DNA from 3 places in the Luteitalea sp. TBR-22 genome. Region 3 is predicted to be linked to each of the others. Evidence: riboswitches for the same ligand, from Rfam matches in the RefSeq annotation. Region 3 holds a riboswitch; each other region holds the start of a gene.
What was found. A riboswitch is a leader RNA that binds a small molecule or an ion and turns the genes downstream of it on or off. The one in region 3 is predicted to bind S-adenosylmethionine.
Positions count from the first base shown of each region.

Region 1 (4,365 bases), 2.2 Mb from region 3:
GTGCAGCGCCTCGGCGACCTGCATGGCGAGCTCACGGGTCGGCACCAGCACGAGCCCGCGCGGCGCGAGGCTCTTGGGACCCTTGCGGGCGAGCATCTCGATCATCGGCAGGGCGAAGGCGGCGGTCTTGCCGGTGCCAGTGCCGGCCATGCCGAGGACGTCGCGGCCCTCGAGCAGGACGGGGATGGCTTCGCGCTGGATGGGGGTGGGTTCCTCGTAGCCGAGGCCGGTCACTGCGGCGACCAGCGCGTCGGAGAGGCCAAGGGAGGCGAACCCGGTGGGGGTGTCTGACGAATCTGAGCTCACGTGTCGATCGTAGCAGGGTCCAGCAGGGCAGAGGTGCGCCGGCAGGCCTACCGTCGATGGGCAGCACCCGGCCGGCAAGAGGCGCCCCACACGCGCGCGACGCACCTTCCGCGTGCTGTTGACGAGGCTGGCGCGGCCTGTCACGCTGCCGCCGATGGCGACGCTCACCGACGTCCTGCAGGGAGTGATGACCGCCGACCCGTCGGGCGGCTGGCTGCAACGCGTGTATCAGCAACTCGAGGGCGTGCACTGGGGCGCGCTGCGCAACCCGGGCACGATCACGTCCGGCCCGGACACGCGGACGGTGGAACTTGTGGACGGCCCGATGACGTTGCCGTGCGTGATCGAGACCGACACCCTGATGGTCGCCTTCGAGGACGCGCGCGATGGCGCCCTCCCCACCGGCACCGCGGCCGACCCGCGGCGGCATCACGTGTCACGCGCGATCGAGGCGCTGCGCACCCTGGCGCAGGCTCGCGCCAGGGCGCAGGGGCTCGAGACCGACCCGCTGTTCGGCATCATCGTCGTCGGCGGCGACGACGTGCCGGAACCGCACCGCACGACCATCCTCGAGGGACTGCCGCACATCGAGCGCGAGCAGGCCGAGGACCTGTACGCGAACTACTGGGGAAGGATCGGCGCCGAGGCGCTCCTGCCCTTCCTTCCGTCGTCTGCGGCCACGGCGATCAGCAGGCACGCGACGACGAGGAAGTAGTAGTTGAGGAAGGCCTTCTTGCCGAAGGCGGTGAGGAGGAAGCACGTCGTGCCGAGCGCGGCCGCGAACCCGGCCGGGGTGCGAGGAGCACGCCACCACGACAGGCCGAGGCCGAGCAGGCCCGCGCCGAGCGACACGGCCATAGCGCCCTGCTTGTCGAGGGGCACACCCCACAACAGCAACTGACGCGTGAAGCTGAGCGAGTCGAGCCTGAAGGGCTCGCGCAATTGCAGCAGCACTGCCGACCTGATGAAGGCGTCGACGTCGAGCAGCGCGAGCGGCAGCGTCACCGCGGCGGCCACGAGCACGGCCTTCGCCATGAAACGCCACGGAGAGGCCGTCGTCGTCGCCGGCGCGGATCGATCGACAAGAAACGGCGCGAACGCCAGGGCGAGCACCATGTGCTGCTTGGAGGCGACGAGCAACCCGAGCGGCAGCCATGCCCTGCTCGGCCAGCGACGCGCGGTGACCACCGTGAGCGCGAGCAGCACGATCGGGAACGGCTCGGTCCAGCCCTGCTCGAGGTGGAACACGAGGCGGGGCGCGAGCAGGAGCGCGGCCGCGGCGAGCAGCGCCGGCTCGGTGCCGAGGCTCACGATCAGGGCGAGCGTGATTGCCATCGCCAGCACCTCGCTGTAGCGCAGGTCGCCGAGCACGGCGTATCCCGGCCAGGCGAGCGCCAGGCTCAGCGGCGGGTACGGAAACCCGAAGAGCACGCGCTGCCCGTCGCGCATCTCCCTGGCGTAGAAGGGCGACTTCTCGTCGTAGATGTTGGCGAAGGTGATGCCGTACGGGCTGTGTCCGCGCGCCACTGCGGCAAACGCGTCCTGGTGCACCGGGATGACGTCGATGTGCGGTTCTGGCGATTCGCGAACGGTCCAGGCGCCGACCCACAAGCCGACAGCCATCAGCACCGCGGCAGCCAGACGGCGCGCGGCGCGCCCGTGCGTGGCGCGCACGGTCAGCGCCGTCACCAGGGCGACGGCCACCGCGATGAGCAGTGTCGGGTGCGCCCACGGCCGGGGGTCGGCCATGTAGCGCGCCAGCGGCGCGCTCACCAGCGCGACAGCGCTGACCAGCACGCCCACCGTGAGCAGGGCGCTCGTCACCGCCCCGTCAAGTTCGTCGTCGGTGCTCCACGGCCAGGTGATCCCCGACACGCCCAGCAGCGTCGCCACGAGCGCGAGCCCCAGCCACGCCAGCGCCGGCGGATGGTAGAAGCCGTCCGACAGCTGAAGCGTGAGGCTGAGTCCCACCGCACCGACGACGAGCCAGGGTCGCGACAACTGCCGCACCGAGGCAGGGTGACCCAGCGCGGCGCGCTTGCGCAAGCAGAGCTTTCTGTCGGCTTCTACTGTCCAGTCCTGCTCAGGACCACCCAGCCGCGCGCCACGAGATCGTCATCGCCAGCCAGGGTGTCGAGGGCCCACAGCGCGGGCGGTCGCACGATCGGCGCGGCCACCGTCACCGGCAGCGTCGCGTGCGCGAGTCGCGGCACGGCAGCGTGCAACGGCGAGTGTGACTGGAGCGGGCGACGGCTGGCGCGAGCAAAGCGGGGGGTGCGTTCCGGGCGGGGATCAAGGCACATGACGGACTCCTCGTGAACAACGACCTGTCCGGAGGCGCGTCATGCCGGTGAGGCACGGAACACGTTCTTGCGACAGCTCCTGCTGTCGCCACATCGATGCCTGTCGTGCGGGCATCGGGGCACCCTGGCGTGTCTGCCGGGGTTGCCGGGCGCGTCACCGCGCCACTCCGGATGTACGAGGAGGATGGTGCCACCCGTCGGGCGACGTGCCAAGCGATTCGGGTGTCATGCGGCGCGCTATGACGGAGGACGGCGCGCGGATGGGGAACGCGGATCGCGGATCGCGGAAAGGGGGAGGGAGGAAGGGACAGTGGGTCCGCGCGCCGGGAGCGGCGGCACGGACCCACGTCGACGTGGCGCGCGCTAGCGGCGCTTGGTCGCCTTGCCCTTGCGCGCGGCCTTGCGGCCCGCGGTGGCCTTCCTGGACGACGTCTTGCGGGCCGCGGCCCTCGACGCCGTCTTCTTCCCTGCCGACTTCTTCGCGGCAGCCTTCGGCGCGGCCTTCTTCGTCGAACGGGCCTTGGCGGCCTTGCGCGTCGCCTTGACGGCCTTCCTGGCGGGCGCCTTCTTCGCAGCCTTCCGGGAGGACTTCTTCGCGGCCTTGCTGGCGGACTTCCTGGCGGCCTTGCCGGCGCGACTCGACTTCTTCGCGGCAGCCTTCTTGGCGGCCTTCTTCGGGGCGGCCTTCCTTGCCGCCTTCTTGACGCCGGCCTTCTTCGCCGACTTGCGCGCGGACTTCTTGCGGCCCTTCGGGGCAGCAGCCGCGACCGGGGCGGCGGGCGCGGCCTCGGGGGCCGGCGTCGCCTCGGGGGCCGGCGTCGTCCCGGCGTCGATCGTCTCGTTCACGTCGCTCATCGTGCCTCCCATGCACATGCGCCCGTCGATACGGGCTAATCGGTCCTTGCTCGCAGTGTCGGTCCCGCGGAAGGAGATCTGTAGGAACTGCGCTGAAGGATAAACCCTTTCGCCGATGCTGCAACGCGAAAATCAGAACGTCATCTCCCATTGCACGCGCGTGCGAAGCGCGGTGTCGCGCGAACCGGTCGGCGTCGTGAAGCGGAGTCGACCCACGTCGGCGCTGATCTTCACGCGATGCCCGCGCAGGAACCAGTTGGCGCCCATGAGGCGCTCCTCCTGGTGATCGGCGTCGAGGGCCGCGTCCGGATCGACGATCGCGACGCGCGTCGCGAACTCCAGCGGTCGCGGCAGCCGCGCCCAGATCGTCGAGGCCATCACGCCGCCCTGCCCGTATCCGCCGACAAGCACGCGCGTGTCGCCCGACACGGTGCGCGTCACCACCTTGCGGTGCAGTTCGCCCTGCAGCGACAGGCCTCGCCACCTGACCACGCCATCGAGCGCGTACTGTCGGGTGCGGAATCGATCGCCGGGTCCTGGCGGGAGCACCGGCAGCGACACGCCGACGCCCGAACCTGCATAGAACGCGTAGGCACTCTCGGTGCGGGCCGCGGTGCCGCCGATCGCCACGCGCAGGTCGGGCGATCGGCCCACGTCGCCCTGCTCGAGATCGACCTCGCGTCCTGCGTACGGCCACTCGTACCGGGCGAGCCACACCGGCAGGGCCGCCCCGCCGCGGGCATCGACGCCACGCAGCGCGCTCGCATACCAGGTGCCGCCCCAGGGCCGTTTCGCGCCCAGCCGGCCCGACACCTGTACGCCCTGCTGGCGGCCGAGCGTGAACCAACGGTCGAGGATCGATCGATCGACGAGCTGCTGCGCCGACGACGAGGTCATGCGC
Region 1 covers NZ_AP024452.1:6,302,362-6,306,726, forward strand. Annotated here, with positions in the region: gene TBR22_RS25950 (DEAD/DEAH box helicase) at 1-306, opposite strand, end outside; gene TBR22_RS25955 (hypothetical protein) at 419-1,021, shown strand; gene TBR22_RS25960 (hypothetical protein) at 928-2,352, opposite strand; gene TBR22_RS25965 (hypothetical protein) at 2,373-2,609, opposite strand; SAM-I-IV-variant riboswitch at 2,663-2,789, opposite strand; gene TBR22_RS25970 (hypothetical protein) at 2,973-3,464, opposite strand; gene TBR22_RS25975 (porin) at 3,597-4,365, opposite strand, start outside.
Region 1: linked by a shared signal. The riboswitch ahead of TBR22_RS25965 (hypothetical protein) and the one ahead of TBR22_RS17445 (hypothetical protein) in region 3 are both predicted to bind S-adenosylmethionine.

Region 2 (4,365 bases), 1.8 Mb from region 3:
GATGACCCTGGCTGCCGGGACGCGAGCCACGCTCTGGCCAAGGCAAGTGCCCGGGCTCGAATCGGCGGAGTTCTCGACACAGGTGCGTTCGACGGTACCGCTCGTGGTGGATCGAACGATGTCATGGGGCGGTGGATACGGATCCCACGCGGAGACGGCCACGGCAAACCCGTCTCGTACCTGGTACCTGGCCGAGGGCGCCACCCATAGCGGTTTTTCGCTGTTCTACCTGCTGCAGAACCCAGGAAATACCGCAACAACGGCCAGGGTGCGCTACCTGCGGGGTTCCGGGCCGCCGTTGGAAAAGGTGTACCTGTTGCCGGCGCTCTCCAGGACGAACATCTGGGTGAATGTGGAGGAGTTCCCCGGACTGGGCCGGGCCCTCGCGGCAGAAGAGGTGAGTGCCGTCATCGAGACTCAGGACGGCACTCCGATCATCGTCGAGCGAGCCATGTACCGTTCCAACCAGGGGCGGACGTTCAACGCCGGGCACGAGAGCATGGGCGTGACTACGCCAGCAATCCGGTGGTTCCTGGCAGAGGGCAACACCGGGCCCTTCTTCGATCAGTTCGTGTTGATCGCGAATCCGTCTGACACGGCGGCGGACGTGCGAGTCACATACCTGCTTGCGAACGGCACGACGTACGCGAAGACGATGACGGCGCCCGCCAATTCGCGTTCAGGGATTTGGGTCGACTACGACACGATCCCCGGAGTACCAGGCTACCCGTTGGAGAATGTCGCGCTCTCGACGACCGTGGAGTCCACCAACGGCGTCGGACTGGTTGTCGAAAGGGCGATGTGGTGGCCCGGCGACGGCAATACATGGCACGAGGCTCACAACTCGAGCGGCGCGATTGAAACCGGCATCGCCTGGGCGTTGGCTGAAGGGGAAGTAGGAGGACTGAGGAATACTCAGACCTACGTGCTTGTGGCCAACACGTCATCGTACGCCGGCAGGGCGAAGGTGACGCTCTGCTTTGAGAACGGCCAAAAACTGGAGAAGATTTATCCCCTGCTGCCGCAGTCACGCATGAACGCCGCGATAGGCCCGGACTTTGGTACACAGGTCGAAGGGAAGCGGTTCGGAGTCATAGTAGAGGCGCTCGGCGCAACGGAAGGTGCGACGGTGCCCCAGATCGTGGTCGAGCGGGCCATGTACTCGGATGCAGAAGGAGTGCCGCTAGCTGCCGGCACCAACGCAATCGCGACCCGGCTGCGGTGAGGCGAGTTGAGGAGGCCGAGTGGCTGCGCTCGGCCTCCCCTACGCACCCTTGGCTTAGTGAGGCTTGCTGCGGGTCTTGGGGGGCGGAGGTGGCGTTCCCTCAAGCCCCCCAGTTCCCGTTTGGCAGGTCCGAGTCCTTCAGCCACCAGCCGCGGCCATCGGGTGTGCGCCGGAACCTCGGCCGCGTGCTCTCCCGCAAAAGCGTATAGAAGGTCGCGTCGAAGTTCTTGCTCCCAGTCTGAATCCCGCCGCTGAGCAGTGCCGCTGCGATCTCCTTGGTCGTGGCCGGTTCTCCTTTGGCTTCGAGCAGAAACTGGGCCGCCGCCTTGGGGATGCTCATGCCCTCATAGCGGTTATCGGTATTCCCTAGGGCCGCGAGCTTGGCCTGCACCTCAGGCATCCCCTGGAGCATTCCCTCGAAGTTGGCAATGTTCTGCTCGATCTGCGAGACCTCCTGGAGCTTCTGTTTCCGCAGCACGCGCATCGCTCGAATCGCGCTCTCGAACTCACCCCCTAGACGGTTGGTTGCCATGGTCCTTACCCCCTCTTTCGAGCGGCACTCCATCGAATGCCGGTGTTTGACCTCGCGAATCCGCGTCTGCTGCCGAGTGGGCGCACGACGACATCCGCGGGGCGGCAAGAGTGTTGAACTGTGACTGATGGGAACCTAGAACTGCTGGGACTCGCCCTTCTGGCACCGCAGTGCCTGAGGCATCCCGGAGTACGCGAGTCCATCGCGCACGGACCGTTTCGTTGCAGGCGCTAGGAGCGCCGCCACATCGCTTCGCCGTGTTGCTGGCGAAGCAGGCACCTTGGGCTGTCCGTCCCAGGTTGCCGGGAATCGCGGGTGACGCGACTCCACTCGGAATGCTATTGGGAGACTACGCGCCCCTCAGGAAGGTCGCAAGGGGTAAGGCTGTCATAACGGAAGAGGGCTATGGCGCCAGGCGATAGCGCCCCGTCCCAGCAACGGACTTCTTCACCTTGCCGCCCGGCCGAACGACACGGCGCACTTCCACGCGCGCCCCGGTGAGGTCATGCAGGAAGGCGAGTGCGTTCAACTGCTTCGGGTCAATCCGGTCCTTGTGCTTGCACTCGATGAACCGCCACTCGCGGGTTTTTGGGTTGAAGCACACGAGGTCCGGGTTGCGCATCTCCTGCTTCGCGTTCAGGCGTCGGTAGTAATCGGGCGGCAATCGATGGCCGGAGTCATGGAACAGGGCGAGCGCCTGGGCGGTGACGCGTGCCTGACGCTCGGAGCCGACGATGCCTCCGTTCCTGGGGAAGAACTGTACGCCGGTCCAGCACGTAAAGCCCTCGTCGATCATGGCCATAGCGACCGTCGCTTCAGGCCAGCCGTATTCGGGCTGGTCTCCCCAAAGCACGATGAACTTCCGCTCTTCGGGGTCTGCGAGTCTCTTCCAGGCGCCCAGGATCTCGGCGTCGGTCCTCCCGCGCTCGTGCCACTCTGTGCAGCACGCGATCCAGAATTCCCGAGTCTGCAACTCTGAGTAAGGATGCGCGACCAGCGGGATGTCGTGCTGTCCGCTACCAGGCCCCTCATCGCGCCACGAGGGCGGCGTCCACCTGTCATCCGTCATGCCGTCACCCACTCCGCCGAGAGGGTCTCGGCTTGCTCTAGCACCGTCTTCACCGCCGCGTCCTGCTTGTCCGGGGGATACCCGTACTTGCGGAGCACCCGCTTCACCAGCACGCGGAGGTTCGCGCGGACGTTCTCGCGCAGCGTCCAGTCGATGGTGACGTTCTTCCGCAGGATGTCGGTCAGCTCCCGCGCGATGGTCTTCAGCGCGTCGTCGCCCATCACCTGCACCGCGCTGTCGCTCGTGCCCAGGGCGTCGTAGAACGCCACCTCGTCGTCGTTCAGCCCGAGCTGCTCTCCCCGCGCGGTCGCCTCGCGCATCTCCTTGGCCAGGCGGATCAGTTCCTCGATCACTTCGGCGGTGTGGATGGCCCGGTTCTGGTACTTACGAATCGCCGCCTCCAGCATGTCGGCGAAGGAGCGGCCCATCACCACGTTGCGCTTGCCTCGCGTCTTGATTTCCCCGGCCAGGAGCTTCCGCAGTAGCTCCACGGCAACGTTCTTGTGCGGCATCTTGCGCACATCCGCGAGGAACTCATCGGAGAGGATGGAGATGTCCGGCTTCTTCAATCCCGCGGCCTGGAAGATGTCCACGACCTGGTCGGCCACCAGCGCCTGGGAGACGATCTGGCGCACGGCGGAGTCGAGTTCCTCGTCGGACTTCTGCTCGCCCTTGACCTTCTTGAGGATGACGGCGCGGACGGACTGGAAGAAGTCCACGTCTTCGCGGATGGCGATGGCAGCCTCGTCCGGCACGGCCAGCGCGAATGCGACCGAGAGCTCCTTCACGGCCTGCAAGTAGCGCTCCTTGCCCTTCTCCAGGCCGAGGATGTGGTCCTGCGCGGCGGTCAGGAGGTTGAGGCGCTCGGCCGGCTTGCCCGTCTTCCACACGCTCCAGTCGAAGCCGTGGAACATGGCGACGCACACCTCGTGCTTCTCCAGCAGGAGAGCGACGGCGCGGGCCTTGTCGATCGTGGGCTCGCCCCCGCCTCCCCCCTGCGTGTAAGTGGCCAGTGCCTTCTTCAGCTCGTCCGCGAGCCCCAGATAGTCCACCACCAGCCCACCCGGCTTGTCCTTGAAAACCCGGTTCACGCGGGCAATGGCCTGCATGAGGCCGTGCCCGCGCATCGGCTTATCGGCGTAGAGCGTATGCAGGCTCGGGCAGTCGAAGCCGGTGAGCCACATGTCGCGCACGATGACCAGGCGGAACGGGTCGGCGGCGTTGCGGAAGCGCAGGGCAAGCGCCTCGCGCCGGGCCTTGCTGCGGATATGCGGCTGGAACTCCAGGCTGTCGGTGGCCGAACCCGTCATCACCACCTTGAGCTGCCCCTTCTCATCGTCGTCGGAGTGCCACTCGGGGCGGAGCGCGACGATCTCGTTGTACAGGGCCACGCAGATCCGACGGCTCATGCACACGACCATGCCCTTGCCCTGCATCGCCTCGGTGCGCTTCTCGAAGTGCTCGACGAGGTCGGCGGCGATGAGCTTCAGCCGCCTCTCCGAGCCCGCCAGGGCCTCCAGTTGCGCCCACCGGGACTTC
Region 2 covers NZ_AP024452.1:2,302,784-2,307,148, forward strand. Annotated here, with positions in the region: gene TBR22_RS09435 (BACON domain-containing protein) at 1-1,225, shown strand, start outside; gene TBR22_RS09440 (hypothetical protein) at 1,326-1,757, opposite strand; SAM-I-IV-variant riboswitch at 1,965-2,101, opposite strand; gene TBR22_RS09445 (VRR-NUC domain-containing protein) at 2,161-2,826, opposite strand; gene TBR22_RS09450 (type I restriction endonuclease subunit R) at 2,823-4,365, opposite strand, start outside.
Region 2: linked by a shared signal. The riboswitch ahead of TBR22_RS09440 (hypothetical protein) and the one ahead of TBR22_RS17445 (hypothetical protein) in region 3 are both predicted to bind S-adenosylmethionine.

Region 3 (4,365 bases):
TGGATCAACACGAACTTCTTCGGCAACTTCAAGCAGATCCAGCTGCAGCTGACCGGCCCCGACGCGCAGCAGCTGTCGGTGCTGGCCGAGCGCATTCGCGACGAGGTGCGCCAGGTGCCCGGCGCGGTCGACGTCGGCCTCTCCACCAAGGGTCGCAAGCCCGAAGTGGACGTGCTGATCGATCGCGGCCTGGCAGGCTCGATGGGCATCACGGTCGGGCAGGTGGCGCAGGCCCTGCGCCCGGCCTTCGCCGGCATCGACACGGGCGACTGGATCGATCCGAGCGGCGAGACGCGCGACGTCTACGTGCGCCTCGCGCCGGAGTCGCGGCAGAACATCCGCGACCTGAACCAGCTGCCGATCGGCGTGATGGGGCCGCAGGGGCCGGTGCTGATCCCGCTGGGGCAGGTGGCCCGGCTCACGCAGAACATCGGCCCGGCCCGCATCGATCACCTGAACCGGGATCGGGTGATCAAGATCGAGGCGAACACGGAAGGGCGGTCGTTCAACTCCGTGCTCAGCGACGTCACGGCGCGGGTCAACCAGAAGGTCACGTTGCCGCCGGGCTACGAACTCTCGACGGGTGGCGAGTCGGCCGACCAGGCAGAAGTCTTCGGCGGCATCCTCGCGGCGCTGGCGCTGGCCATCCTGCTGATGTACTTCGTGCTCGTGCTGCAGTTCGGGTCGTTCCTCGACCCGCTGGCGATCATGGTGTCGCTGCCGCTGTCGCTGATCGGCGTCATGCTCGCCATGCTGTTCACCAACACGACGCTGAACCTGATGAGCATGATCGGGGTCATCCTGCTGATGGGCATCGTGGCCAAGAACGCCATCCTGCTGATCGACTTCGCGAAGTACTCGATGGAGCAGGGGATGGAACGACGCGAAGCGCTGATCGAGGCCGGCCGTGTCCGGTTGCGGCCGATCCTCATGACCAGTTTCGCGCTGGTCGCCGGGATGATCCCGGTCGCCATCGGCCACGGTGAAGGCGCGGACTTCCGCGCCCCGCTCGGCCGCGCCGTCATCGGCGGCGTCATCACGTCGACGGTGCTCACGCTGCTCGTCATCCCGACGATCTACGACATCATGGCCGGCTTCCGCGACTGGGCGTTCGGCCTGTTCCGCCGCCCGAGCAAGGCGCGCAGCCATGGCCCGGCGAGCGAGCACATCGAATTGCCGGAACCGGCGGCGACGCGGGCGGGCTCGTAGGCAGGACGGCTCACGGCGCAAGGCTCAAGGCTCAGAGATCATCCAGAACAGTTCAGTGTGCTTTCTGAGCCCTGAGCCCTGAGCCCTAGCCCTGAGCCTATTTCTCTCCCGTCGACCCGAATCCCCCCCTCGACCCCTCGTCCGCCTCGTGGACGAGGGGCACGAACTCCACGCGCGGCACGCGCAGCACGAAGGCCTGGGCGATGCGGTCGCCCCTGGCGATGGCGACCGGCGCCTGCGTGTAGTTGAGGACCAGCACCCGCGCCTCGTCGGCCGGTCCGCGATAGTCGCTGTCGAGCACGCCGAGGCCGTTGGCGACGATCAGGCCTCGCCTGGGCAGGGAACTGCGCGCCACGATGGCCAGGAAGTGGCCGGGCGGCACGGCGAACACCAGGCCGGTGGGCACCAGGGCGAGTTGGCCCGGCCCGACGGTCATATCGGTGGCGGCGGCCAGATCCATCGCGGCGGCGCCGACGGTCTGGTAACGGGGCTCGGGGACGTCCCCGAGCCGGCGGACGCCCACCGTTATGGAATCATTCGTTAAATCCACGATTGTGTATCTCCACATGTGATGGTATCGTCTTCCTCGACATCCGGAGCGGCCCGCAGCAGGCGCGGGCCCGGCAACCTGGGGCGGACATCCCAAGGTGCCAGCCCGGGCGGCCCGCAAGGGCGTCCGAGGCGATGCGGTTCGAGACGAACAACTACAAAGTGTCCGGCGGGGCAACCCGCAGCCTCCGGGTGTCTTCACTTGGTAACTCAGGAGAAGACACCATGATCCCTTCCGCCACCCACACCGAATCGACGCCGGCGCTCCGTCGTCCGTCGCTGCAGGTCGCCCTCTCGCCGGAAGACCGTCGCTTCCAGCGCCTGGGGGAGAACCACCACCTCTGGCGCAACGGACGGTTCTGGTGGATCGCGTATACGGTTATCATTGACGGCTGGCGTCAGGAGCGGATTCGTCACTCGCTCAAGACGGACGACTTGACCGAGGCGCGCGTGCGCCGGGACGAGATCCTGGCCAGCGTGAGCTCCGAGGGCGTGCTGCGCCGCGTGAGCTGAGCCCGGCGCGTCATCTCGCCGCCGCCCGCGTGCCCGATCGTGCGCGCGTCGGTGGACAACGTGAACGGCTGGCACGGCGAAGCTCCGGCCCACAACTTTCGCAGCACCTGAAGGATTAGCCCCGCATGTCCCGTTTCGTTCTCACCTCGGAGTCGGTGTCCGAGGGCCACCCGGACAAGGTCGCCGACTACGTCTCCGACTCGGTCCTCGATGCCTGTCTCGCGCAAGACCCCACGTCCAAGGTGGCGTGCGAGACGCTCGTCAAGGAAGACCTCGTCGTGCTCGCCGGCGAAATCACGACCGGCGCCACGGGCCTCGACTACACGAAGATCGCCCGGCAGGCCATCCGCGAGATCGGCTACGACTGGCCGAGCGAGGTGTTCAACGCCGACGGCGTCACCGTGATCGAGAAGATCACCGCGCAGTCCAAGGAGATCAACGCCAGCGTCGTCGACAAGGCGAAGGCCGAGGAGCAGGGCGCCGGCGATCAGGGCCTGATGTTCGGCTACGCCACCAACGAGAGCCCCGAGCTGATGCCGCTGCCGCTGCTGCTCTCGCACCGGCTCACCAAGGGCCTGGCCGACGACCGTCGCAAGGCCGGCGCGTACGCGTTCCTCCGTCCCGACGCCAAGAGCCAGGTGTCGGTGCGCTACGAGAACGGCAAGCCGGTGGCGATCGAGCGCGTGGTGGTGTCCACGCAGCACACCGAGGGCAAGGACCAGGCCGAGATCCGGGCCTACGTGATCGAGGATCTCGCCCCGCGCGTCCTCGGCGAGTGGTGCCCGAAGGCCGACCTCTTCCTCGTCAACCCGTCCGGGAGCTTCGCGCACGGCGGGCCATCGGCCGATGCCGGCGTGACGGGCCGCAAGATCATCGTCGACTCGTACGGCGGCGCGGCGCGCCACGGCGGCGGCGCGTTCTCCGGCAAGGACCCCTCCAAGGTGGACCGCAGCGCGGCGTACTTCGGCCGCTACGTGGCCCGCGAGGTCGTCAAGGCCGGTCTGGCGCAGCGCTGCGAGGTGCAGTTCTCCTACGCCATCGGCGTCGCCGAGCCGACCTCGCTCCTGGTCGACACGTTCGGCACCGGCGACAACCAGGCCGCCGAGGACTTCGTGCGCAAGACGTTCGACATGCGTCCGGCCGGCATCATCAGGACCCTGGACCTGCTGCGCCCGATCTACCGCCAGACGACCAACTACGGCCACTTCGGCCGCCCGGGGCTGCCCTGGGAAGCATAGGCGTCGCCGCACCTCGCGCGTGACGTCCACGGCCGCTCCTCGGCACAGGGGAGCGGCCGTTTGTCGTCCTGGGGAAGGCGCACGGCTTCAGGCTCAAGGCTCATGGGACGCCGTCAGCCACGCGCCATCAGCCCGTACAATTCAAGGGTGACCGCCATCGTGTTCGACCTCGACGGGACGCTCGTGGATTCGCTCGACGACATCACGGCTGCCTTCCGCCGCAGCTTCCACGTGATCGGCGCCGAACCGCCGCCGCCCGACGCGGTGCGCCTGCTCATCGGCAAGCCGCTGCGCGAGATGTACGCGCCCTGGGCCCCGGCCGACGTCCTCGACGACCTGGTGGCCGAGTACCGGCGCGACTACTCGCAGCGCTGCGCGGACCGCACGCGCCCGTTCCCGGGCATCGTGCCGCTGCTCTCGGAACTGCGCGCCAGCGGGCACGCGCTCGCGGTGGCCACCACCAAGACTTCCTGGATGGCGCGGACCGTCGTCGAGCGTCTCGGCATCGCCGACGCGCTCGATCACGTGCAGGGCACCGACGACTTCCCGCACAAGCCCGCTCCCGACGTCATCCACCACGCGCTGAAGGGCGTGGGCCGCCCCGGTGCGTGGATGGTCGGCGATGCCCCGAGCGACGTCGCCGCCGGTCGCGCTGCCGGCCTGCGCACGTGCGCCGTCACGTGGGGCGTCGGAGAGGAAGGCCACCTCCGCGCTGCCGAACCCGACGCGCTGGTCACCACCGTCGAGGATCTCCGCGCACTGCTCCTGGGCTGAGGCTCGGGGGCTGCGCTCGTTCCCGGGTCGAGGTCCCGGGACCCTTCTGCCTTCTGCCCCAATCCTGGGTACTTTGTTCTTT
Region 3 covers NZ_AP024452.1:4,140,707-4,145,071, reverse strand. Annotated here, with positions in the region: gene TBR22_RS17455 (efflux RND transporter permease subunit) at 1-1,209, shown strand, start outside; gene dut (dUTP diphosphatase) at 1,307-1,732, opposite strand; SAM-I-IV-variant riboswitch at 1,794-1,927, shown strand; gene TBR22_RS17445 (hypothetical protein) at 1,984-2,271, shown strand; gene metK (methionine adenosyltransferase) at 2,397-3,509, shown strand; gene TBR22_RS17435 (HAD family hydrolase) at 3,657-4,283, shown strand.